Regions from separate parts of the Mesorhizobium sp. CNPSo 4661 genome, predicted to be linked through region 2. Evidence: predicted binding sites of a transcription regulator. Region 2 holds the regulator's gene; each other region holds the start of a gene.
The links. The regulator PhoB, encoded in region 2, activates phosphate uptake and scavenging genes when phosphate is short. The targets are predictions, from matches to a motif close to TGTCATNNANCTGTCAT.

Region 1: the regulator PhoB is predicted to act here: its motif matches at 1,946-1,962, upstream of AC0YKC_RS06505 (inorganic diphosphatase).
Region 3: the regulator PhoB is predicted to act here: its motif matches at 3,142-3,158, upstream of AC0YKC_RS21325 (alkaline phosphatase D family protein).

The regions. Positions count from the first base shown of each region.
Region 1 covers NZ_JBWGIO010000003.1:343,033-350,645, reverse strand. Annotated here, with positions in the region: gene AC0YKC_RS06515 (YciE/YciF ferroxidase family protein) at 95-607, opposite strand; gene AC0YKC_RS06510 (cysteine hydrolase family protein) at 745-1,341, opposite strand; gene AC0YKC_RS06505 (inorganic diphosphatase) at 1,349-1,945, opposite strand; gene AC0YKC_RS06500 (cold-shock protein) at 2,221-2,430, shown strand; gene AC0YKC_RS06495 (hypothetical protein) at 2,538-2,732, shown strand; gene AC0YKC_RS06490 (hypothetical protein) at 3,152-3,358, opposite strand; gene AC0YKC_RS06485 (Crp/Fnr family transcriptional regulator) at 3,459-4,178, opposite strand; gene AC0YKC_RS06480 (trimethylamine methyltransferase family protein) at 4,501-5,748, shown strand; gene AC0YKC_RS06475 (CsbD family protein) at 5,807-6,010, opposite strand; gene AC0YKC_RS06470 (HD domain-containing protein) at 6,360-6,773, shown strand; gene AC0YKC_RS06465 (hypothetical protein) at 6,823-7,323, opposite strand; gene AC0YKC_RS06460 (hypothetical protein) at 7,412-7,613, shown strand, end outside.
Region 2 covers NZ_JBWGIO010000005.1:151,546-159,158, forward strand. Annotated here, with positions in the region: gene pstS (phosphate ABC transporter substrate-binding protein PstS) at 1-286, shown strand, start outside; gene pstC (phosphate ABC transporter permease subunit PstC) at 352-1,338, shown strand; gene pstA (phosphate ABC transporter permease PstA) at 1,342-2,193, shown strand; gene pstB (phosphate ABC transporter ATP-binding protein PstB) at 2,190-2,993, shown strand; gene phoU (phosphate signaling complex protein PhoU) at 3,014-3,721, shown strand; gene phoB (phosphate regulon transcriptional regulator PhoB) at 3,738-4,427, shown strand; gene AC0YKC_RS09240 (ROK family protein) at 4,755-5,996, opposite strand; gene xylF (D-xylose ABC transporter substrate-binding protein) at 6,363-7,403, shown strand.
Region 3 covers NZ_JBWGIO010000013.1:228,444-236,056, reverse strand. Annotated here, with positions in the region: gene typA (translational GTPase TypA) at 1-800, opposite strand, end outside; gene AC0YKC_RS21330 (hypothetical protein) at 1,016-1,285, shown strand; gene AC0YKC_RS21325 (alkaline phosphatase D family protein) at 1,496-3,070, opposite strand; gene AC0YKC_RS21320 (MFS transporter) at 3,381-4,664, opposite strand; gene AC0YKC_RS21315 (TetR/AcrR family transcriptional regulator) at 4,743-5,351, shown strand; gene AC0YKC_RS21310 (hypothetical protein) at 5,397-5,987, shown strand; gene AC0YKC_RS21305 (3-hydroxyacyl-CoA dehydrogenase NAD-binding domain-containing protein) at 6,091-7,613, shown strand, end outside.

The DNA of each region.
Region 1 (7,613 bases), on a different contig from region 2:
ATACTCTGGGGAACGGTAGCAACGAGCCCCGGCAACCTGCCAGGGCTCGGCGGAAGCCGGACCGAGCGAATATCCGGCCGTGCGCGGAGCGCCGCTAGGCAGCCTCGGCAGCTACATTGACGGCGGATTCGGCGAGTTCGGTGAGCGCTGCGTCCGTTTCCTTTTCCTCGGCCAGCGTCTTGTCGAGCAGATTGACAGCTTCCGTCAGGCCGAGTTCCTGCGCCCAGGTCCTGAGCGTGCCGTAGCGCGAAATCTCGTAATGCTCGACGGCTTGGGCGGCGGCCAGCAGGCCGGCGTCGAGCGAGGGCGAGCCCTTGTACTCATCCATGATTTCCGCGCCTTCCTCGGTGATGCCCATGATGGCCGCGCAGGTCTTTCCCACAGGCTTCTTGTCGATCACCTCGAACACTTCCTCGAGACGCGCGACATGCTCCTCGGTCTGGTCGCGGTGCTTCTCGAAGGCCGCCTTCAACGCATCGTCCTGCGCCGCCTTGGCCATCTTGGGCAGCGTCGCCAGAATCTTCTTTTCGGCGAAGTAGATGTCTTTCAGCGTGTCATGGAAAAGTTCGTTGAGGCCCTTGTTCGAGGCCGCTTTCGTCGTCGCCATTTCTGCATCTCCTGGTGGGGTTGGATCATCACCAACACGGCCGCCCGCAAGTTGTTCCGAATAGATTTTTTGCCGGTGAAGGCCCTGGACCCTCAATTGTTATTGACGAGGCTCCGCGTTGATCTTTGGCGCACGGGCTAAGCCCAGGACTCCAGGATTTCATCCACCGGGGCGACTTCCACATGGTGCGAATATCTTTTGGTGAACAGCCTGATGATGCTGTCATAGGCTTCGTCGGAGGTGCTGCAAATCGCATCCTCCGCCAGAACCGTTCGAAAGCCGAAATCGATAGCTCCAAGAAGCGTGGCCAAAACGCACATGTCGGCCTCGCCTCCGCTGACGACAATTGTGTCAACATCCTCGGCTGCAAGCGCGCGCCTCAACCTGCCTCCGAACCAGGGCGAATAGACGGGTTTGTCGAACTGTCGTGCCGGCGGAACGAAATCCTTCAGCTCCGGCGCCAACTCGATGATGTCGTTCCCTGCTTTTTCAAGCGTCATTTCTGCCCAGCGCTCATAGTAGCTGCGCCACTGGCCATGCCCTTCTCCTGCCCGCAGTGCCGGAATGAAGCGGGTGAAGATGGTTCGTGCCGGCCACCGCTCGGTGAGCCGAAGCACCTTGGGCAGAGTCTGGGGAAACCACTCGACCGCCCACGGTCCGGGCGGCATGAACATGCGCTGCATGTCGACGCAAAGATGCACGGCGTTTGCAGGAATAGGGCGGGAGACGGGCATCAGCCGCTCACCGATTTGCGAGTTTTCGCTTGAAGGATTTCATTCCCTTCGTCAGCGAGGCCCTGGCCTCGGCCGCGTTTTGCCAGCCCTTCAGCTTGATTTTCTTGCCGGTACCCAGCACCGAGGAAAGGAAGAACTGCTCTATTTCCCGGCGAAGATCTTCAGGCACATCGACTGACGCCACGGGCTCATCCGGCGCGTCTTCCTTATGAGGGCAGAAAATGTACCGGTCGTTGCGGACTTTCGAGCCGTCGGGATCGCGCTGCTTTACCCTGAGCGCGCCCAGCAGGTCGCATTTTATCACGACCCCCGGAGCGCCGGCGGCCTGGTGGATGACGAGCCCGTCCAGCGGATCACCATCGTCTCCCAGCGTCGATGGCACGAAGCCCCAATCGTAGGGATAGGTGTTACCGACAGGAAGGGGGCGGGAATATTCGAACACCCCGGTCTTCGGTTCATAGGCGAGTTTCGCGGCCGATCCCCGCGGTGTTTCCACGACCACGCGGAACAGGTTACGAGAAGTTGCCGGAAGCGTCAGATAATTAGCCATTGCCAAACCGGGAGCCGACCAAACCACATTGCGCAAGGTGAACTTCACCGGCACCTGAATGTTCCATGACGAAGGAGGTGGCCGACTGAATCGCCCAGGCCGAGATGCGCAGGCTGGCTCACTGCGAAAGGAGGGCCTTGGATAAATATATCCGGGGTTGTCTTGCCGGGAGTCAGTTTAAACGCTATATGTATGATATCGATCTTGCTGAACGAACGTTGTTTCTGGCGCCTTTGTGCCCCGACGATCTTCCCTCTCAATTTCGAAAACTGTGACGTTTGGCATTCGGCCAAGCGGCGGTAATTTGCGTCGATTTGAAAGGAAATCGTATGACTACTGGAACCGTGAAGTTTTTCAACGCCACCAAGGGCTTTGGCTTCATCGAGCAGGGCGGCGGCCAGCCGGACGTGTTCGTTCACATCTCTGCCGTGGAGCGCGCCGGGATGCGTTCTCTCGTCGAAGGCCAGAAGGTAAGCTTTGACGTCGTCAAGGACGCCCGCAGCGGCAAGAGCGCCGCGGAGAATCTGCAGGCCGCCTAAGCCATGCATCGGCGCCTTTGACCACGGATGTACTGGCACAGGCGCTGGGGCTTTGAGGGAAGGTCGGGTTCGCCCGGCCTTTTTCATTTTGTATAGCGAGGTAGCACATGGCTGATACGAATGTGTTCAAGCCGAAAGGCGACGCCAAGAACGAGGCCACCACAAAAACCGCGCGCGCCATCATCGACGGGGAGGCGGCGGCCAGAATTGCAAAGACGGCGCGTCTTCGCGAGGCCAGACTGGCGCAGGAGCCAGTGGAGGAGCCGGTAAAGAAGGCGAAGAAAAAGGCCGCCGGCAAATAGGGCGCCGACCTGAGATGCGATCTGCGGAAGTCGGGCTGGCGTTTCGGTTTTCCCTGAAACACTAGCGTTCCAACTGCGCCGTCGTATGGCAGGTCAGGGCCGACGCAGCCCCGATTCACGCAGCGGCATTGGGCCCTACTTCGGCGTCACCGGAAGCCGAGAAAGCCCAATATGGCAATGACGATGACGACCGCTCCTACGAGCCAGATGATATTGTTCATGTCTGCTCTCCCAATGCTGACGTTCCGGCGCTGGCGCCGGCAAATGCAGCGGTCATGATGGCCATGGCACCAGCGCTCTTTGAAATGAGTTTGGCCTTCATTCTCTATTCTCGATGCCTAATTTAGAAATAACTGCAGTGAGATAGCGTTCCTGAGGCGAAATAGTTCCGGTGAGCGCGAAAAACAGAAGAACTCTGATCAGTGCCGGCTCTTGAGGAACCTCGCCTCGCGCACCAACGAGGTCCAGTCGGTGCCAATGAGCTTGATCAGTTCGCGGGCGTCGTCCTCGGAGATGTCCGTGTCCTTCGCCAGCCGAAGGGCTAGCAATTCGACATCGCTCTTCGCTGGCTGAGCCGCGTTGCCGTTCTCGGCGTGGCGTGTCTTGCCGTCATTTCCGCCGATCATCATCCGCCTCCTTCCAGTAGGAACTTTCGAGGCGGCGGCATGTTTCATGCCCTCGGCAAATAACATCCGAAGGCGCCTCGCCGGCGGCAGGCCGTGAGAGTTAACGCGGTTCGCGGGTCATTGAGAGATAGGTCGGATCGAACTCGGCGATCTGCTGCAGCTTCTGCCAGTCGAGGATCGTCACCGTATGGTTCGCCCAGGCGATCACGCCGCTGTTGCGCAGCGCGCTAATGACGCGGTTCATATGCACCACCGACAGGCCCAGCACGTCGGCGAGCTCGGCCTGCGAGACGGGCAAATGAAAGCTCATGCCGTTGGTGCGCTTCACCACCTCCAGCCTGACGAACAGCTCGCAGAACAGATGCGCCAGATGCGAGACCTTCGAGCGCCGCCCCATGGCGACGATCCACTCGCGGTGGATGGCGCCGTCGATCAGCGTGTCGAGCCACAACAGCCGCGTCAAATGCGGCGCCCGCTCGGTGATGCTGCGCAGCTTCGAATGGTCGGCCAGGATGACGCGGCAAGGCGAAAGCGCGATGACGCCGTGGTCCATCGTCTTCAACAGGAAGGCGTAGAGGTCGACGAAATCGCCTGGAACCTGCAGCGAGGTGAATTGCCGGCCGCCATCAGCAAGCACCTTGTAACGGGCGGCGAGCCCGTCGAGCACGAGAGTGCTGTAGGCCGGCCGGGATCCCGACGCGACGATGTCCTGACCAGCGGCGAAGTGGCGTTCGCCCGCCATCAAGTCGCCGAGCAGGGTTTTCTCGTCGTCGGATAGGCTGTCGTGCTGGCCGAGATTCAGGAAAAGGGATTCAAGCATTCATGTCTTCCATGAGCGGGCCGAGCGGCCCGGTCACAGCGGATGTCAAAGTGATTCAAAACAGGCGCGTTTGACGAGGTATGGGGTTGTTGGTCAAAGCGCGCTAACATTTGATACTTCGGCGCTTTTTCCTCCGCGAAATGCCGAAAAGCGCATTGCGGTCGCGTTGCCGCACGGCCGATGCTTGCCTCACCCGTCGCCGGCGCGACGCCTTCCTGGAAGCGACGCAAGGTGGCGCGGCAGGAGCCTCGCGAAGGCAAACCGAATCCGGATAATCCGGCACGTCGGTGCCGTCGAACCGTTTGCGCCGGCCGGGGGATGCATGTCGGCTACATTGGTTCCTGAACATCGCGCGGCGGACTTCATCGCCTCGTCCTATCGCCCCGGGCGCGACGAGGCCGGGCTCGAGACGATCGAGAAGGCGGCCGACCGGGTGCTGGAGGAAACCGGAATCCGCTTCATGGACGATCCGCAAACCATCGACATGCTGAAGCAGGCCGGTGGCGTGGCGAGCGGCGATGTGGTGCGCCTGGACGGGGCCGAGCTGCCCCGCATCGTGCGCCGGCATGCGCCAGAAAAATTCCTTCTGCGCGGCAGGAACCCCGCAAGGGATACGACTGTCGGAGAAAGGGCACCGCCGGTCTTCGCGCCGATCTACGGCGCGCCCAATGTCGTGCTCGACAATGGAACGAGAGTAGCGGGCAGCCGGCGGATCTATGGCGATCTCGTCGCCGCCGCGCATGCCGCTCCCGGGTTGACCAACACCGGACAGATGATCTGTGTCATGGAGGACGTAGCCGAGGACCGGCGGCCGCTGGAAATGCTGCTTGCGCATCTCACCCATTCCGACAAGCCGCTCATGGGCAGCATCGCCTCGCCGGCGGCAGCCGAGGCGGTGATCGACCTGACGGCCGCGGCGGTGGGGCGACCGGCGCGTGGCGGCGAATGCAATCTCCTCCATCTGATCAACGCCACACCGCCGCTCACCTATTGGCCGAACCCGTTGAAATGCCTGCGGGCGATCGCGATGAAGGGCGAGGCGAGCATGGTTTCGTCCTACATGATGATGGGTGCGACGGCACCGGTTACCGTGGCCGGCGCGCTGATCCAGGGCTATGCCGAGGTGCTGGCCGGCCTGGCGCTGGCTCAGCTCTGGCGCCCGGGCGCGCCGGTGGTGATGGGCATCCTCGCCTACCCGTTCGACATGCGCCGGATGTTGCCCAATTTCGGTGACCCGGCCTCGCAGCTCGTCCAGTTCTACGCCGCGGAACTGGGCAGGCGGCTCGGCGTGCCGGTGCGGGGCGACGGCGCCATCACCTCGGCCAAGGTCGATGATGCCCAATCCGGCGCCGAAGGGGGCAGGGTGCTTTCGGCAGCGGTGGCCTCAGGCGCGCATTTCATCCTGCACGCAGCCGGCTGGCTGGAGCAGGGCCGCACCGTGTCGCTCGAAAAATTCCGCCGCGATGCTGCGGCGTTGGCGGAACTCGGCCCTGGCAGGCCCGCCGATTTGCCCGCGCCGCTCGATCGCGGGATCGAGATGGAGATACGCGGCCGCCTCGCGCGGGCTTGAGCCCACGAAAAAGGGCGCTGCCGCGAGGCCGCGCCCTTCGTTTCGTGGGAGCCGGCTTCTACCAGCCCTGCATGCTGTACCAGTCATCGATGTCGCGGCGCACGCGGTCCTTCTCGAGGCCGTAGCGTTCCTGGATCTTGCCTTCGAGCTGGTCGCGTTTTCCCGCGATGCGGTCGAGGTCGTCGTCGGTGAGCTTGCCCCACTGTTCCTTGACCTTGCCCTTCACCTGCTTCCAATTGCCTTCGACGCGGTTCCAATCCATTGCCGGACCTCCTGTTGGACACGGAGGGCTAACGGCAAGGCGGTCGCGAGGTTCCTGCCAAAAACTTTTTCTCCGACGGCGTCAGGCATCGGCCCGACGGCTCCTGGCCGGGCTTCTTTTAGGTACGGGCGTCCGGCTGCAACGGGTCGCTTCGATGGTCATGGCGCGTCCTCAAAAATTCGGGAGCGGCGGAACATTCGCCCGGCGCCGATGTTCTTGAATGCAGGATGGCGCGCAGCCCCGCTCCCCCGCGAAGGCGCGCCACCGGACCGGGCTCAGACCCGAGCAAGCCCGCCTCGGCCGTCCCTCGCCGGGGCGGGCTTTATTGCGACGAGATTGGAAAGACCTCATGCTTCATCAGGCAGCGAAGATAGCTGAGCAGGCCCATCGCGGCCAGAAGGACAAAACCGGCCAACCCTATATCGAACATTTGAGACGCGTAGCCGACGCGGTTGAAACGCTGGACGAAAAGACGGTCGCCTACCTGCATGACGTCGTCGAGAAGGGGAACGGCTGGAGCCTCGACCGGCTGCATGAGGCCGGCTTCAGCTTGACGGTTGTGGCGGCGGTGGACGCGCTGACCAAGCGCATGGACGAGAGCGAAGAGGGCTCTATTTTCCGTGCCGCCTCGAATGAGCTTGCCTTGCCCGTGAAAATAGCCGACCTGCGCGACAATCTCTGGCAGGCGCACCAGGCTGGCGTTGCCCCAGACCGGTACGAGACCGGGCTCGGCATTCTGGGCGACCTGGCCGCCAGGGACTAGTGGCCTCTTCGGAACCGCCCCCGCTTTCCCCACATCGCAGCGCCGACAGCTATTTGTCCAGCTGCAACAGGTTGACCGGCGCGTCGGGCAGCGAGCGCTCCCAAAGAGCCCTCTCAAGGTCGTTCCGATTGTCGGCGCCTAGGGCCTGCGGCAGGTCGAGCGCCGTCAGGGCCTGGTCGTCGAACTCGATCGGCGCCCCGTAAAGCTGGGCAATCTGCATCACCAGGCTTTCTATGTCCTCGCGCGCGATGTTGTCGGCGAGGTTTTTGAGCCTGATTTCTTCGGCAAGCCGGATGATGTTGACGATGCCGTTCGTCCGCAGGGCCTGCTGGACCTTGCAATGAGCATCATCGCGCAACTGGTTGGAAAATCCTAGTATCATTGGAAAACCCTCCTTTCGCGGGGGTTTATCCCTCTGTTGCAACCATGCGCCGGAGGAGAGCGGTTGACAATACACAAATGTTAAAAACAATAAATAAATCAGTTGGTTAGCATAATATATCAAATGTGATTTCGCCCCATCCTGAGTATCGTTAGCTTCGTTGCCCATCGGCAAATCATCCCCCCTTGACGCTTCATGAGCCGTTTCCTACTTCTACTCATAGTGAGGCACATACTAACTCACAGCGGAGGCGGAAGTGGCTGAGCTTGAACGGCCGCAAAGGTTGCAGATCATGCTGACCGACGAGGAATTGGCGGCGCTGGAAAACTGGCGTTTCGAAAAGCGCATGCCGAGCCGTTCGGCCGCGGTCCGCGAGCTGTTGCGCCGTGGGCTGGCATCCGACGGGTTTCTGACCGCTGACACGGGCGCAAGGTCGCAGGATTTCGGTGTGATATCAC
Region 2 (7,613 bases):
CTGGAGCTCGCAGCCGGGCTACGGCGTCATCCTGGCCAACCAGGCCGGCGCTGAATCCTGGCCGATGACGTCGGCCACCTGGATCCTCGTCTACAAGAAGCCCGACGACGCCGCGGCCACGACCGAAGCGCTCAAGTTCTTCGCCTGGTCCTACGCCAAGGGCGACGAGCTGGCCGCCAGCCTGGACTATGTTCCGATGCCCGACGCCGTCGTGAAGAGTGTCGAGGCGATGTGGGGCAAGGACATCGTCGACGCGAACGGCAAGCCGCTCTACTCCGGCATGTAATTCCTAGCGAATAAGGAGGGCGCCTTTGGGCGCCCTCCTGTCTCTTTCGAAATGCGAGGGGGTAAATGACAGCCGTTTCCGAAGCCGCGACATCGTCCGCCCTGCGGACCAGAGAAGCGACAGTGCGCCGCTTCGCCTTCACCGACATGGCCTTCCGGACGGCCACCCGCCTTTCCGCCATCCTCGTGCTGGTTCTGCTCGGCGGCGTCGCGATCTCGCTGGTCGCCGGCTCGTGGGAGGCGCTGTCGAAGTTCGGCTTCTCCTTCCTCACCACCGAATCCTGGAACCCGGTCACCGAGAATTTCGGCGCGCTGGCGCCCATCTACGGCACCATCGTCACCTCGGCCATCGCCATCCTCATCGCCGTGCCGATCGGCATCGGCATCGCCGTCTTCCTGACCGAGCTTTGCCCGCGCCCGCTACGGCGCCCGATCGGCATTGCGGTCGAGCTGCTTGCCGGCATTCCCTCGATCATCTACGGCATCTGGGGCCTGTTCGTCTTCGCGCCGTTCCTGCAGACGACGGTGCAGCCCTTCATCATCTATATTTTCCACGGCATACCGGGGCTCTCCAGCCTGTTTGCCGGCCCGCCCTACGGCATCGGCCTGCTGACCTCGTCGCTGATCCTCGCCATCATGGTGCTGCCCTTCATCACCTCGATCACCAAGGACGTGTTCGACACGGTGCCGGCGGTGCTGAAGGAATCGGCCTACGGCATCGGCTGCACGACCTGGGAAGTGACCCGGCGCGTGACCATCCCCTATACCCGCGTCGGCATCATGGGCGGCGTCATGCTCGGCCTCGGCCGCGCGCTCGGCGAGACGATGGCCGTCACCTTCGTTATCGGCAACGCGCACCGCATCAGCGCCTCGCTGTTTGCGCCGGGCACGACGATCTCGGCGACCATCGCCAACGAATTCACCGAGGCCGACGGCGATCTCTATACGTCCTCGCTGGTATCGCTCGGCCTGATCCTGTTCATCATCACCTTCATCATCCTCGCGCTCGCACGCTACATGCTGTTGCGCATCGATAGCCGCACGGGAGCCTGACCGATGTCGACTGCCGCATCGCTTCACCAAAGCCGCAAACGCAAGAACGCCGTGATGATGGCGCTGTGCGTCGTCGCGGCTGGCATCGGCCTCGCCTGGCTGGCGTTGATCCTCGGAGCGCTGCTCTATAAGGGGCTCTCCGGGGTGAACCTGGCCGTGTTCACGCAGATGACGCCGCCGCCCGGCGACGCCGGCGGCCTGCTCAACGCCATCTACGGCAGCATCGTCATGACCATCATCGGCATTATCGTCGGCACGCCGATCGGCGTGCTGGCCGGCACCTACATGGCCGAGTACGGGCGCTTCTCGAAGCTCACGACGATCGTGCGCTTCATCAACGACATCCTGCTGTCGGCGCCATCGATCATCATCGGCCTGTTCGTCTATGAGCTGATGGTACGGCCGATGGGGCACTTCTCGGCGATTGCCGGCGCCGTCGCGCTGTCGATCCTGGTGATCCCCGTCGTGGTGCGCACCACCGAGGACATGCTGAACCTCGTGCCCAACGCGCTGCGCGAAGCGGGCACCGCCATCGGCGCGCCGCGCTGGGTGGTGATCCGCTCGGTCGCCTATCGCGCGGCCCTGTCCGGCATCGTGACCGGCATCCTGCTGGCGATCGCCCGCATCTCCGGCGAAACCGCGCCGCTTCTCTTCACCGCGCTCAACAACCAGTTCTGGTCGAGCAATCTCAATGCCCCGATGGCCAGCCTGCCGGTGACCATCTTCCAGTTCGCCCTCAGCCCCTACGAGGAATGGCAGCAACTGGCCTGGACGGGCGCACTCATAATCACCCTTACGGTTCTCGGGCTGAGCATCATCGCCCGCAGCCTGACCGGACGCAGAGAGGACAGATGAAACCGATGTTGTCCACCGACCTGAACGTAGCCGACACGACCGTCGAGAAGGCCAAGATCGAGGTCAAGAACCTCAATTTCTACTATGGCCAATCGAAGGCGCTGAAGGACATCAACCTGTCCTTGCCGGAGCGCAGCGTGACCGCCTTCATCGGCCCGTCGGGCTGCGGGAAGTCGACGCTGCTGCGCGTGCTCAACCGCATCTACGAGCTCTATCCGAAGCAGAGCGCCGAGGGCCAGGTACTGCTCGACGGCAAGAACATCCTCGACCGCTCGCAGGACCTCAACCTGCTGCGCACCAAGATCGGCATGGTGTTCCAGAAGCCGACGCCGTTCCCGATGTCGATCTACGAGAACATCGCCTTCGGCGTCAGGCTGTATGAGAAGATCAGCAAGGCCGAGATGGACAGCCGCGTCGAGTCGGCGCTGAAGCGCGCCGCGCTGTGGAACGAGGTCAAGGACAAGCTCAACGCCAGCGGCCTCAGCCTTTCCGGCGGCCAACAGCAGCGCCTGTGCATCGCCCGCACCGTGGCGGTGAAGCCCGAGGTCATCCTGCTCGACGAGCCGGCCTCGGCGCTCGATCCGCTGTCGACCGCCAAGATCGAGGAACTGATCGACGAGTTGCAGGCCGACTATACGATCGTCATCGTCACCCACAACATGCAGCAGGCGGCGCGCGTGTCGAGGCAGACGGCGTTCATGTATCTGGGCGAGCTGGTGGAGTTCGACCGGACCGAGAAGATCTTCACCTCGCCCCGCGAAAAGCGCACGCAGGACTACATCACCGGCCGCTTCGGCTGAGTTCATACGAGGACATCATCATGGCCGAACATACCGTCGCCTCCTTCGACGAGGATCTGAGGCAGATCAGCCGGCTTATCAACGACATGGGCGATCTGGCCGGCTCCATGGTCGGCGGCGCGACCAGGGCCCTGCTCGAAACCGACAATGCGCTGGCGCAGCGCGTCGTCTCCGACGACGCCATCATGGACGCGCGCCAGCGCGAGCTTGACGACCGCGCCATCACGCTGATCGCCAAGCGGCAGCCGATGGCGGACGACCTGCGCAACGTTGTCGGCTCGATCCGCATGGCGGGCGATCTCGAACGCATCGGCGATCTTGCCAAGAACATCGCCAAGCGCGTTGGCGCGGTCGGCGTCAGCACCGCGCCGCGCGACCTCACGCATTCGATCGATTCCATGGCGCAGCTGGTGCTGATCCAGGTCCAGGCCGTGACCCAGGAATATATGGTGGGCGACGCCACTGCGCTGGCCAAGCTGCGCAACGACGACGAGCGCATCGACGTCAAATACACGTCCGTCTTCCGCGAGCTGTTGACCTACATGATGGAAGATCCGCGCAACATCACCGCTTGCACGCATCTTCTGTTCTGCGCCAAGAATCTCGAGCGCATCGGCGACCATGTGACCAACATCGCCGAGAACGCCTATTATGTGCTCACCGGTACGCAATTGCCCGCCAACCGTCCCAAGCAGGACGAGACGGCAATGTCGGCGCCGGCGGCCTGACGAGAAGGTTACCCCGATGATCGCGCCACGCATCATGGTGGTGGAGGATGAGGAGCCGCTGGGGGTGCTGCTCCGCTACAATCTCGAATCCGAGGGTTACCAGGTGGAAGTGGTGACCCGCGGCGACGAGGCCGAAATCCGCCTTCAGGAAAACGTTCCCGACCTGCTCGTGCTCGACTGGATGGTGCCGGCGGTTTCCGGCATCGAGCTCTGCCGGCGCCTCAGGATGCGGCCCGAGACCGAGCGGCTGCCGATCATCATGCTGACGGCGCGGGGCGAGGAAAGCGACCGCGTGCGCGGGCTCTCGACCGGCGCCGACGACTACCTGGTCAAGCCGTTCTCGACGCCGGAATTCATGGCGCGCGTCAAGGCGCTGCTGCGCCGCGCCAAGCCGGAGGTGCTGTCCAGCGTGCTCAAGGTCGGCGACATCGTGCTCGACCGCGAGTCGCATCGCGTCTACCGCAAGAAGAGCGAGATAAGGCTCGGCCCGACCGAGTTCCGCCTGCTCGAATTCATGATGCGGCATCCTGGCCGCGTGTTCTCGCGCAGCCAACTGCTCGACAATGTCTGGGGCGAGACGATCTATATCGACGAGCGCACGGTGGACGTCCATGTCGGCCGCTTGCGCAAGGCGGTCAACAACGGCCGCATGCCCGACGTCATCCGAACCATTCGCGGGGCGGGTTACGCGATCAGGGAGGATTAGGGATAGGGCGCGGAAGCGCTGACGGCTCCGCTCCCGGCATCTGCGATGGTGATTAGCCGAGACGCTTCTAGCGTCGTCATCCACGGGCGGAGCAAGGAGCGTAGCGACGCAGCGCAGACCCGAGGATCCATTCCGTGACTTCGACGTGCCGGGGCGGTGCAGAATTCTGCTCCGCTGCGCCTACGATCGAAGTAACGGCATGGATTCCAGGGTCTTCGCGACGGAGCTTCGCTCCTGCTTCGCCCTGGAATGACGAAGCTGCGGGGCCATCGCTAATCTCAAGCGTCTGCTGCTGTCCTCAGCGACCAGCGGTCACTTCAAAGCCGCTCAGGCCACGTTTTTTCCGCTGCCCGCTCTTGCCTGCATGCCCGGCGCGAAAATCTCCTGGTCGACGAAGGTCAGCGCGCGCATGGCGCAGCCTTCGCGGATCAGCGGCAGCTCGTTAGGCTCGGTGTCGAAGGAGATCGATTCCGAGTGCTGGCCGCCCGCGGTCTGGGCGATCGCCGCCCTTAGCGCCGGCTCGATCAGGTCGAAGGCGGCCGCGCTGACGCCGACCATGGCCACGGGCGCCGGGTCGATGAGGGCGAACAGGCTGCCGAGACCGAAACCAAGCGCCTCGCCGGCCCGACGGTAAGCCTCCCGCTCGGGGCCGTCCTTCTCGCGCGCCTTGGCGGCGAGGGCTCGCATGTCGGCGTCGCCGACGTCGACCGGCTCGGCGTCCTCGCTCATTTTCATGGCGCTGCGCCAGATCGCGTAATTGCCGGCATAGGCCTCGACGCAGCCGCGCCGGCCGCAGCGGCAAAGCGCGCCGCCCGGGCGGTGGATCATGTGGCCGAATTCGCCGCCCGAGGAATGCGTGCCGGTGAACAGCGCGCCCTTCAGCACCAGACCCATGCCGATGCCGTGCGACAGGAGGATGGCGATGAAGTCGTCGCGATAGCGCTCGGGGTCGCGCCATTGCAGCGCCACCGCCATCATGTTGCAGTCGTTCTCCATGGTGGCGGGGATGCCGAATTCCTGCTCGAGGATGTCGGCGAAAGGAATGCCGGTCAGCGGCGTTATCGGCGACCACAGCATGGCGCGTGCGTGGGAATCGGTGATGCCCTGGATGCCCATGGCGATGCGGGCGACGCTGCTCACCTCGAGGTCGGGATCCTGCAGTCGGCGCCGGACGATCGCCACGCATTCGCCGATCAAGTCGTCGCGGGGCATGACAAGCGTGTCCAAGCGCTGCTGCTCCTCGGCGACCACCTGGCCGGCATAATCGATCACGGCGACCGACAGGAAGTTCAGCGACAAGACCACGGTCAGCACCGCGGCGGCTTCAGGGTTCAGCGCCAGGCCGATCTGCGGCCGGCCGCGTTTCAGCGCCGTCGGCTCGCTGGCCTTGCTCTCGGTGAGAATGCCTTCCTGGATCAGATCGGCGGAGATCGCCGAAATGGTCGAGTGGCTGAGCCCGGTGGTGGCGGCAATCTCCGTGCGCGAAGGCTGGCCGGCGCGGCGCACGGCCGAAATCACCATGGCGCGGTTGCGCCGGCGCAAATCGTCGTGACGGATTCCGACCGACATGTCTTCGCACGTCCTCCCCGGTCATCGCGGCCTTGTGATGATGCCATGGCCTAGCGTTGACACGCCAGACGGTTCACCATTTGCGGAAACGGCGAACCGTCTGTCTTTTGTTCTGACGCAATTCCGGGCGGAAAACCGCTGCGCACTTTTCCTGGAATTGCTTCTGGATACTGGCAGAAGCCAAGGTCCATGTCATTATTTATTGCGGGTGTCGAAAAAAATGTTCGGACCCATCAAAACCCATCAGAATCGCAGTTGACAGCGTCGTTTTGCTGGATCACTATTTTTTTGAGGCTCGAAAAAAAGCCTCTCTACCGGCCTTCGGGCCAGTCTGGGTCGCGCCGCACAGAGCGCAGGGAGGATATCATGAAGAAATTCGCAGCCGCCATCCTGGCGGGCGTTGCCATGTCGCTGACGTTGGCGTCGGTCGCCGAGGCGAAGGACAAGGTGATCGGCGTCTCTTGGTCGAATTTCCAGGAAGAGCGCTGGAAGACCGACGAAGCGGCGATGAAGGCAGCCATCGAGGCCGCCGGCGACAAGTATATTTCGGCCGACGCGCAGTCCAATCCGGGCAAGCAGCTGACCGATGTCGAAAGCCTGATCTCGCAGGGCGCCAATTCGCTGATCATCCTGGCTCAGGATGCCTCGGCCATCGGTCCGGCGGTGCAGAAGGCGCTCGACGAAGGCATTCCGGTCGTCGGCTATGACCGCCTGATCGAGAACAAGGACGTCTTCTACCTGACCTTCGACAACAAGGAAGTCGGCCGCATGCAGGCCCGCGAGGTGTTCAAGGCCAAGCCGGAAGGCAACTACGTCTTCATCAAGGGCTCGGGTTCCGATCCGAACGCCGACTTCCTGTTCTCGGGCTCCATGGAAGTGCTCAAGGCGGCGATCGACAGCGGCAAGATCAAGAATGTCGGCGAGGCCTATACCGACGGCTGGCTGCCGGCCAACGCGCAGAAGAACATGGAGCAGTTCCTGACCGCCAACGACAACAAGGTCGACGCGGTCGTGGCGGCCAATGACGGCACCGCCGGCGGCGTCGTCGCGGCGCTGACGGCGCAAGGCCTGGCCGGCACCGTTCCGGTCTCGGGTCAGGACGGCGATCACGCGGCGCTCAACCGCATCGCGCTCGGCACGCAGACCGTGTCGGTGTGGAAGGACGCGCGCGAGCTTGGCAAGAACGCCGCCGAGATCGCCTCGCAGCTCGCCAACGGCAAGAAGATGGGCGACATCGCCGGCGCCAAGGACTTCACGACGCCTGGCGGCAACACCGTCAAGTCGCTGTTCCTGACCCCGATCGCGATCACCAAGGACAATCTCAACGTCGTCATCGACGCCGGCTGGATCAAGAAGGACGAAGTTTGCGCTGGCGTTGCCGCCGGCAGCGTCAAGGTCTGCAACTAAGTTTGCCGGCTCTCGATCAAAATCCTGCGCCGCGGCCTGGAGCGGTTCGATGAACCGCTCCAGTTCCTTGTTGCCGCAATCCCGGACGGGAAGCCACGGCGAAGTCGCCGATCCCAACCGCCACGCACTTTTCCTGGGATTGCGTTGAAGCCGCGGCGTTTTCTCAAAAAGTTTTGTGTTTCCGCCTCTGGCGGATAGCTTCTAGGCTTG
Region 3 (7,613 bases), on a different contig from region 2:
GCTTCGTCGATCGGCTGGCGCTCGAGGCCGCGGAAGGCGAGGATCTTGGAGACGCGGCCGGTCTCGATCTGGGTGCCGTCATGGTGCAGCACCTTGACCGCCTGGTTGGCCTTCAGCGTGCCGGACTCGATGCGGCCGGTGATGATGCGGCCGAGGAACGGGTTGGCTTCGAGGATGGTGCCGATCATGCGGAACGGGCCGGGATGGACCGTCGGCGCCGGCACATGCTTGACGACGAGGTCGAACAATGGCGCCAGTTGCTGATCCTTCGGACCCTCGGGGTTTTCCGACACCCAGCCGTCGCGGCCCGAACCGTAGAGGATCGGGAAGTCGAGCTGCTCGTCGGTGGCGTCGAGCGCGGCGAACAGGTCGAACACCTCGTTGACCACTTCGATATGGCGGGCATCCGGACGGTCGATCTTGTTGATGACGACGATGGGGCGCAGGCCGACCTTGAGCGCCTTGCCGACGACGAACTTGGTCTGCGGCATCGGCCCTTCGGCGGCGTCGACGAGCACGATCGCCGAATCCACCATCGACAGGATGCGCTCGACCTCGCCGCCGAAATCGGCGTGTCCGGGCGTGTCGACGATGTTGATGCGGGTGCCGTGCCAGTCGACCGAGGTCGCTTTGGCGAGGATGGTGATGCCGCGCTCTTTTTCGAGGTCGTTGGAATCCATGGCGCGTTCGGCGACGCGCTGGTTGTCGCGGAAGGCTCCGGACTGTTTCAGAAGCTGGTCGACCAGCGTGGTTTTGCCATGGTCGACGTGCGCGATGATCGCGATATTGCGGAGGTTCATTTTGTCTGGTCTCGGGAACGTTGCAGGCGGCAGGCTTAACAAGCGCCGCCTTTTTCGGTTGCGCGGCTCATACAAGGTTTTTCGCAATTGCGAAAGGGGAGGCCCGACCCCAAATAAATGGTCACTGATTCTTAAACGTCTTGGTGTGAAATGATTCTGTTAACCAAGGCGGAACCTTTGAGGGCCCGGACAGTTCGATGTTCATGAGCGATCATATGTCCAGATTGCGTCCGGTTTTTGCGTGGGCAGCGCTTGGCACGCTCGTCGCGGCCGGTGCCGCGCAGTCGGCGGCCACGCTCAGGGAAGCCGACCCGATCACGCCACCCGACGCCAGGACCGCGCAGCAGATGTTCGCCGACGCCCCCGACGGCGTCGACCCGATCGTCACCGGCCCGGTCAGCGCCTCCTTCAAGCAGCGCCAGAAGGACGCCAACTGCGACACCGCAGTCTGGCCGAACGTTCCGCGTACCTGCTATCCGGATTGATAACGCCTTGCCGTAACGCGGGAAACGCCGGCGGGACAGCACCCCCCTCTGCCCTGCCGGGCATCTCCCCCGCAAGGGGGGAGATCAGATGTCACATAGGCTTTCGCTAATCGCCGACGTGGGAGAGAAAGCGCCGGCGACGGAGCTGCCAATCTCCCCCCTTACGGGGGAGATTGTCCGGCAGGACAGAGGGGGTGCCTCGCGCCGACCTTACGCAGACCGCACGGGGTCCAATGTCACCTTGTAAAGCTCGTTGTCGTCGCGATCCATCAGCCGCACCGTGAGCTGCTCGGTGGCGCCGGAGATATCGACCAGGCCGAAGAACTGCAGCCCGGCCGACGGCGGCAGGTTCTGGCCCTGGTCGGCGGTCGGCGCCTTGATGAATTTCAGCTCGGGCCCAAACGTCATGTCGAGGTCGTTGGGGCCGAAGGTGCCGGCATGGATCGGGCCGGAGACGAATTCCCAGAACGGATTGAAATCCTGGAACTGCGCCTTGTCGGGATTGTAGTAATGCGCCGCGGTGTAGTGGACGTCGGCGGTGAGCCACACCGTGTTGGTGATGCCGGCATTCTTGATGAAGCGCAGCACATCCGCGAATTCGAGCTCGCGACCCTTCGGCGCGCCATTGTCGTTGTTGCTGACGGCCTCGAAGCCGACCTTCTTCGCCGCGTCGTCCCAGACCACGAGGCTGAGCGGCATGTCGGCGGCGATGATCTTCCAGGTCGCCTTGGAGTTGGCCAGCTCGCGCTTCAGCCACTTGGACTGCTCCTCGCCGATCATGCGCGACTTCGGCGTCAGCGTTTCATCCAGATTGGGGCCGTTGGGGCCGCGATAGGAGCGCATGTCGAGGAAGAACACGTCGAGCAGCGGCCCGTGCGAGATCTTGCGGTAGACGCGGCCCGGCTCCGACGGCTCGTAGCGGATGGTGGTCATTTCGTGGAAGGCGCGTGCCGCCCGGGCGGCCAGCACATGGATCGACTTTTCCTTGTAGCGGTCGTCGGCGGCGAGATTCTTCGAATCCGACCAGTTGTTGAGCACCTCGTGGTCGTCCCACTGGTAGAAGGTCGGGCAGATGGCGGAGAGGCCAAGCACATGCTTGTCCATCATGTTGTATTTCCACTGGTCGCGGTACTCGTCCAGCGTCTCGGCGACCTTGCGCTTGCCGTCGAGCATGACGACGTTCTTCCACTTACCGCCGCCGGGGAGGTCGACCTCATCCTTCATGGCGCCGTCGGCATAGATCGTGTCGCCGGAATGCAGGAAGAAGTCCGGCGTGTGCTTGGCGATGGTCGAATAGGTCTTCATGCCGGTCTCGTCGATGCCCCAGCCCTGGCCGGCCGTGTCGCCCGACCAGGCGAAGCGCACGTCGCGCTTTGACGACGGCGCGGTGCGGAAGCGGCCGACGATCGGCTCGGAGACGGCGTTGATGTCGGAAAGATCGGCCGCGGTCATGCGGTAGAAGACGTCCTGGTCCGAGGCGAGGTCGGTGAGCAGCCGCTTGACCGTATAGTCGCTGGCCGGCGAGGTATCGAGCGCAGCCAGCCTGGTCGCGTTGGCGAAGCTTTCGGTCGTCGACACTTCGTACATGACGCGCGCCGGACGGTCGGTGCGGGTCCACACCATGCCGGACGTGGCGTCGACGTCGCCCGACTGGACGCCATGCGTGAAGGCCGGCCGCTGGCTGGCGCGGGAATAATAGGGCAGCCCGAGCCCGGAGGCGCCGACAAGGCCAAAGGCGCTGGCCGAGGTGACGAAAGCGCGGCGGGTCAACGAGAGCTTGTTCATGGCTGTCTCCGGATGGCGTTGAACGGGACCGCCAAGCTCACGCCTCAATGTTTCAGGCACATTTCGGAACCATGAAGTTTTGATAACAGTCGACAGCTCTTCCCTTCTCCCCTTGTGGGAGAAGGTGGATCGGCGCGTTAGCGCCGAGACGGATGAGGGGGTGTTCCAGCGGAGTGAGGCGTTGACGTTCCTATGGGTGAGGCGTCGCCGGCGTTCCAGCTGAGTGAGACGCTGGCTTTCCCTGGAGCACCCCTCATCCGACCGCTTCGCGGCCACCTTCTCCCACAAGGGGAGAAGGGAAAGTCGCGCCTTAAGCCGCCTGCGGCTCCGGCTCGAACGCCGGCCTGCTCGTGTTGATCAGCAGCGAAATACAAGCCGCCGCAATGCCCGTCATCCCTGCGATCAGGAAGGCCAGCTCGTAATTGCCCTGCAGCTCGCGCATCGTGCCGCCGAAGGCTGCGGCCGCCGCCGCGCCCACCTGGTGGCCGGCGACGATCCAGCCGAACACGATCGGCCCGCTGCGGTCGCCGAACGCCTCGTTGGCGAGCCTGAGCGTCGGCGGCACCGTGGCGATCCAGTCGAGGCCGTAGAGCACGGCGAAGATGACCAGGCTGGTCGCCGAGAAACCGGAATAAGGCAGGTAGATCAGCGACAGCCCGCGCACCGCGTAGTAGACGCCGAGCAGCTTGCGCGGATCGAAGCGGTCGGTGAGCCAGCCGGACAGCGTGGTGCCGATCAGGTCGAAGATGCCCATCATCGACAGCAGCCCGGCCGCCTGCACCTCACCGATGCCCATGTCGCCGCAGAAGGCGATGAGATGCGTGCCGACGAGGCCGTTGGTGGTGAAGCCGCAGACGAAGAAGGTGGCGAACAGATACCAGAACACCCGTGTGCCGGCGGCGCGCCGCAACGTGTTCAGCGTATGCGCCAGGAAATTGCCCTGCGATGCGGGCGACACCGGCGGCACGTCGTCGGCATCGGCGCCGTAGCGCACCTGGCCGATGGAAGCGGGGCGCTCCGGCACCAGCAGCAAGACGAACGGGATCAGCGCCGCCGTCGCGATCGCGACCGCTATCGCCACCGGCTTCCAGCCGCCGCTCTGCGCCAGCGAAGCGATGAGCGGCAGGAACACAAGCATGCCGGTGGCGCTGGAGGCCGACATCAGACCCATCATCAGGCCGCGATTGGTCTTGAACCAGCGGTTGACGATGGTGGCGCCCAGCACGCTCGCTACCGCGCCCGAACCGATGCCGGAAAACACGCCCCAGGTGATGAAGAGGTGCCAGGGCTTGGTCATCAACAGGCTGAGCGCGGTCGATCCCGACATCACCAGCAGCGCGCCGAGCAGCGTGCGGCGCAGCCCGATGCGTTCCATCAGCGCGGCGGCGAACGGTCCGGTCAAGCCGTAAAGCAGGATGCCGACGCTGGCGGCCCAGGAGGTGACGTCGCGGCGCCAGCCGAAGCTTTCTTCCAGCGGAACCATCATCACCGACGGCGCCGAACGAAGCCCCGCCGCGATCAGCAAACAGAAGAAAATGACGGCAACGACAACGAAAGCGTAACGCTGGCCAAACGGGCGGGACTGGACTATCATGTTACTGACCGGTACGTTGCAATGGGATAGCGCCATACATACGTACCGGTCAGTAACATTGTCAAGCGAGTTGTTTGCATGCCATCGGACAATAAAATTGAAGCGTCGTTGAACGCGCCCCCCGCCCCGAAAGCGGCGGACAAGATCCTGGACGTGGCGCGCGACCTTTTTTATCGCGAGGGCATCAGGGCGATCGGCGTCGACGAGATCGTCAGGCGCGCCGGCGTCACCAAGCCGAGCCTCTACCGCAGCTTCCCGTCCAAGGACGAGCTCGCCGCCTCTTATCTGCGCAAATACGACCTCGAATTCTGGGAGCGGTTCGACGAGGCCGTCGACGCGCATCCGGGCAATCCGCGCGCTCAGATCATCGCATTCCTGACCCGGGTCGGCAAACGCACCCAGAAACCGGACTATCGCGGCTGCGGCATGACCAACGCTGCGGTGGAATATCCCGAACATGGGCACCCCGCGCGGGTGGTGAGCGAGAACAACAAGGTGGAATTGCGCCGGCGCCTGCGCGCCATGGCCGCCGCGATGGGCGCTGCCGATTCCGACACGCTGGGCGACGGCCTGCTGCTCCTCATCGAGGGCGCCTATATCAGTGGCCAGTTGTTCGGCCTGGGCGGACCGGCGGCCGCCGTCGCCCGCAACGCCGACCTGCTGATCGAAGCCAGCTTGAAGAAATAGCAAACGACGTTACGCTCTCGGCAACTCGAAAAGGAGTTGCCTGCCATGCGCGCTCTTCTGATCCCGCTCGCCCTCGCCGGTTTGTGCCAGGCGGCCCAGGCCGGCGAAATCTCCAGCGCCTACACCGATCTCGACTCGAAGAAGGACTGCGTAACCTACGCCCAGGCCGGGCAAGGCGACGGCGACTGGGCGAACCTCGTCTGCTCCGGCTATCGCGGCTACCCGGTCTTGATCGGCTACGATGATGCGCGCGAATCCGTCTATTATGGCTTCCCGTCGGACGACATGACCGCGGTCTGGGAGAGCTTCACCGCCTTTAACGGCTCCGGCCCCAAGGTCGAGTGGCGCATCGAGACAAATGGCGACGTCGCCATCCCTTTCGCTGCCATTCATCGCCGCTCGGTCAGCAACCCTGAGGACGATAAGAAATCGACCGACGTGCTGGTCGTCGCCAAGGTCGCGCAACCGGAAGAGCATCAGGGCTGCACCGTCGGTCTGGTTTTGGCCACCGGCAACCCGCAAGCCAACGACCAGGCCCGCAAGCTCGCTGACGAAAAGGCGAAGACCTTCACCTGCGGCAAGGACAAGCGCGAAGTGATCGGCGACGTGCCGCCCTTCGGCCGGGTTGATAACTAGCCGCTCCGCGTCAACGATTGGGCCAGCGCCGCATCGGGTTCCCATCCGGGTCGCTGCCTAGTAAACCCTTGTTCCGATTGCAGCCGGTCTCGGGAGGTTCCGCTTGTCCAGTTCTGTCAGCGTCGCAAACGAGAACGGCATCGCGGTGGTCACCATCGACAACCCGCCGGTCAATGCGCTGAGCTTTCACGTCCGCAAACCGCTTTACGAGGCGCTTGCCGCGCTGCGCGACGATCCCGCCGCGAGCGCGATCGTCATCGCTTGCGCCGGGCGCACCTTTGTCGCCGGCGCCGACATCACCGAATTCGGCAAGCCGCTCCAGCAGCCGGAACTGCGCGCCATCATCGCCTTGCTGGAAACGCTTCCCAAGCCGACGGTCGCCGCCATTCACGGCACGGCGCTGGGCGGCGGGCTGGAGCTTGCGCTCGGCTGCCACTTCCGCGTCGCGGATGCCGGTGCCAAACTCGGCCTGCCGGAAGTGAAGCTCGGCCTTTTGCCTGGCGGCGGCGGCACGGTGCGCCTGCCGCGCCTTGTGGGTGCGGCGAAAGCGCTCGGCATGATCGTTTCCGGAGCGCCGGTTTCAGCCGACGACGCGAAGGCCGCCGGCTTCGTGGATGCGGTATTCGACGGCGATCTGCTTGCCCAGGCCATTCGTTTCGCCAACGAAATGGTCGCGCAAGGCGGACCGTTCGTGCTGGTACGCGACCGCAATGACCGCCTTGCCGCGACCGATCTCGCCGCTTTCGACGCCCAGGCGGCGGAACTCGCCAGGAAGGCGCGCGGACTGGAAGCGCTGCTTGCCTGCGCCGAGGCCGTGCGCAATGCGATCACCTTGCCGTTCGACGAAGCGCTGGCGGCGGAGCGCCAGCTTTTCCTGAAACTCGTCTCCGGAGACCAGTCGCGCGCGCAGCGGCATTTGTTCTTCGCCGAGCGCGAGGCGGCGAAGCTGCCGGGCAAGGACCTGCAGAGGCGCCGGATCGAGCGCATCGGCGTCATCGGCGCCGGCACCATGGGCGGCGGCATCGCCATGGCTTTCGCCAATGGCGGCCTTCCGGTGACTTTGCTTGAGACCAGCGAAGAGGCGCTGCGGCGCGGGCTTGCGACGATCGACAAGAACTATGCCGTTTCGGTCAGCCGCGGCTCGTTGACGGACGAGGCGAAGCAGAAGCGGGTCGGACTGTTCAAGGGCAGCACCGACTATGCCGACCTCGCCGATTGCGATTTGATCATCGAGGCCGTGTTCGAGGACATGGCGGTGAAGAAAGAGGTGTTCGGCAAGCTCGACGCCATCGCTAGGCCCGGCGCCATCCTCGCCACCAACACCTCCTATCTCGACGTCGACGCGATCGCCGCCTCGACCTCTCGTCCAGGCGACGTGCTCGGCATGCATTTCTTTTCGCCGGCAAACGTCATGAAGCTCCTCGAGATCGTGCGCGCCGAAAAGACCGCGCCCGACGCGCTGGCGACGGTCGCCGATCTTGCCCGGCGCATCGGCAAGGTGGCCGTGGTCGTCGGCGTCTGCCACGGTTTCGTCGGCAACCGCATGCTGTCCGCGCGCGGCGCGGAAAACGAATTTTTGTTGCTCGAAGGTGCAACGCCGCATGAGGTCGACAAGGCGTTCACCGA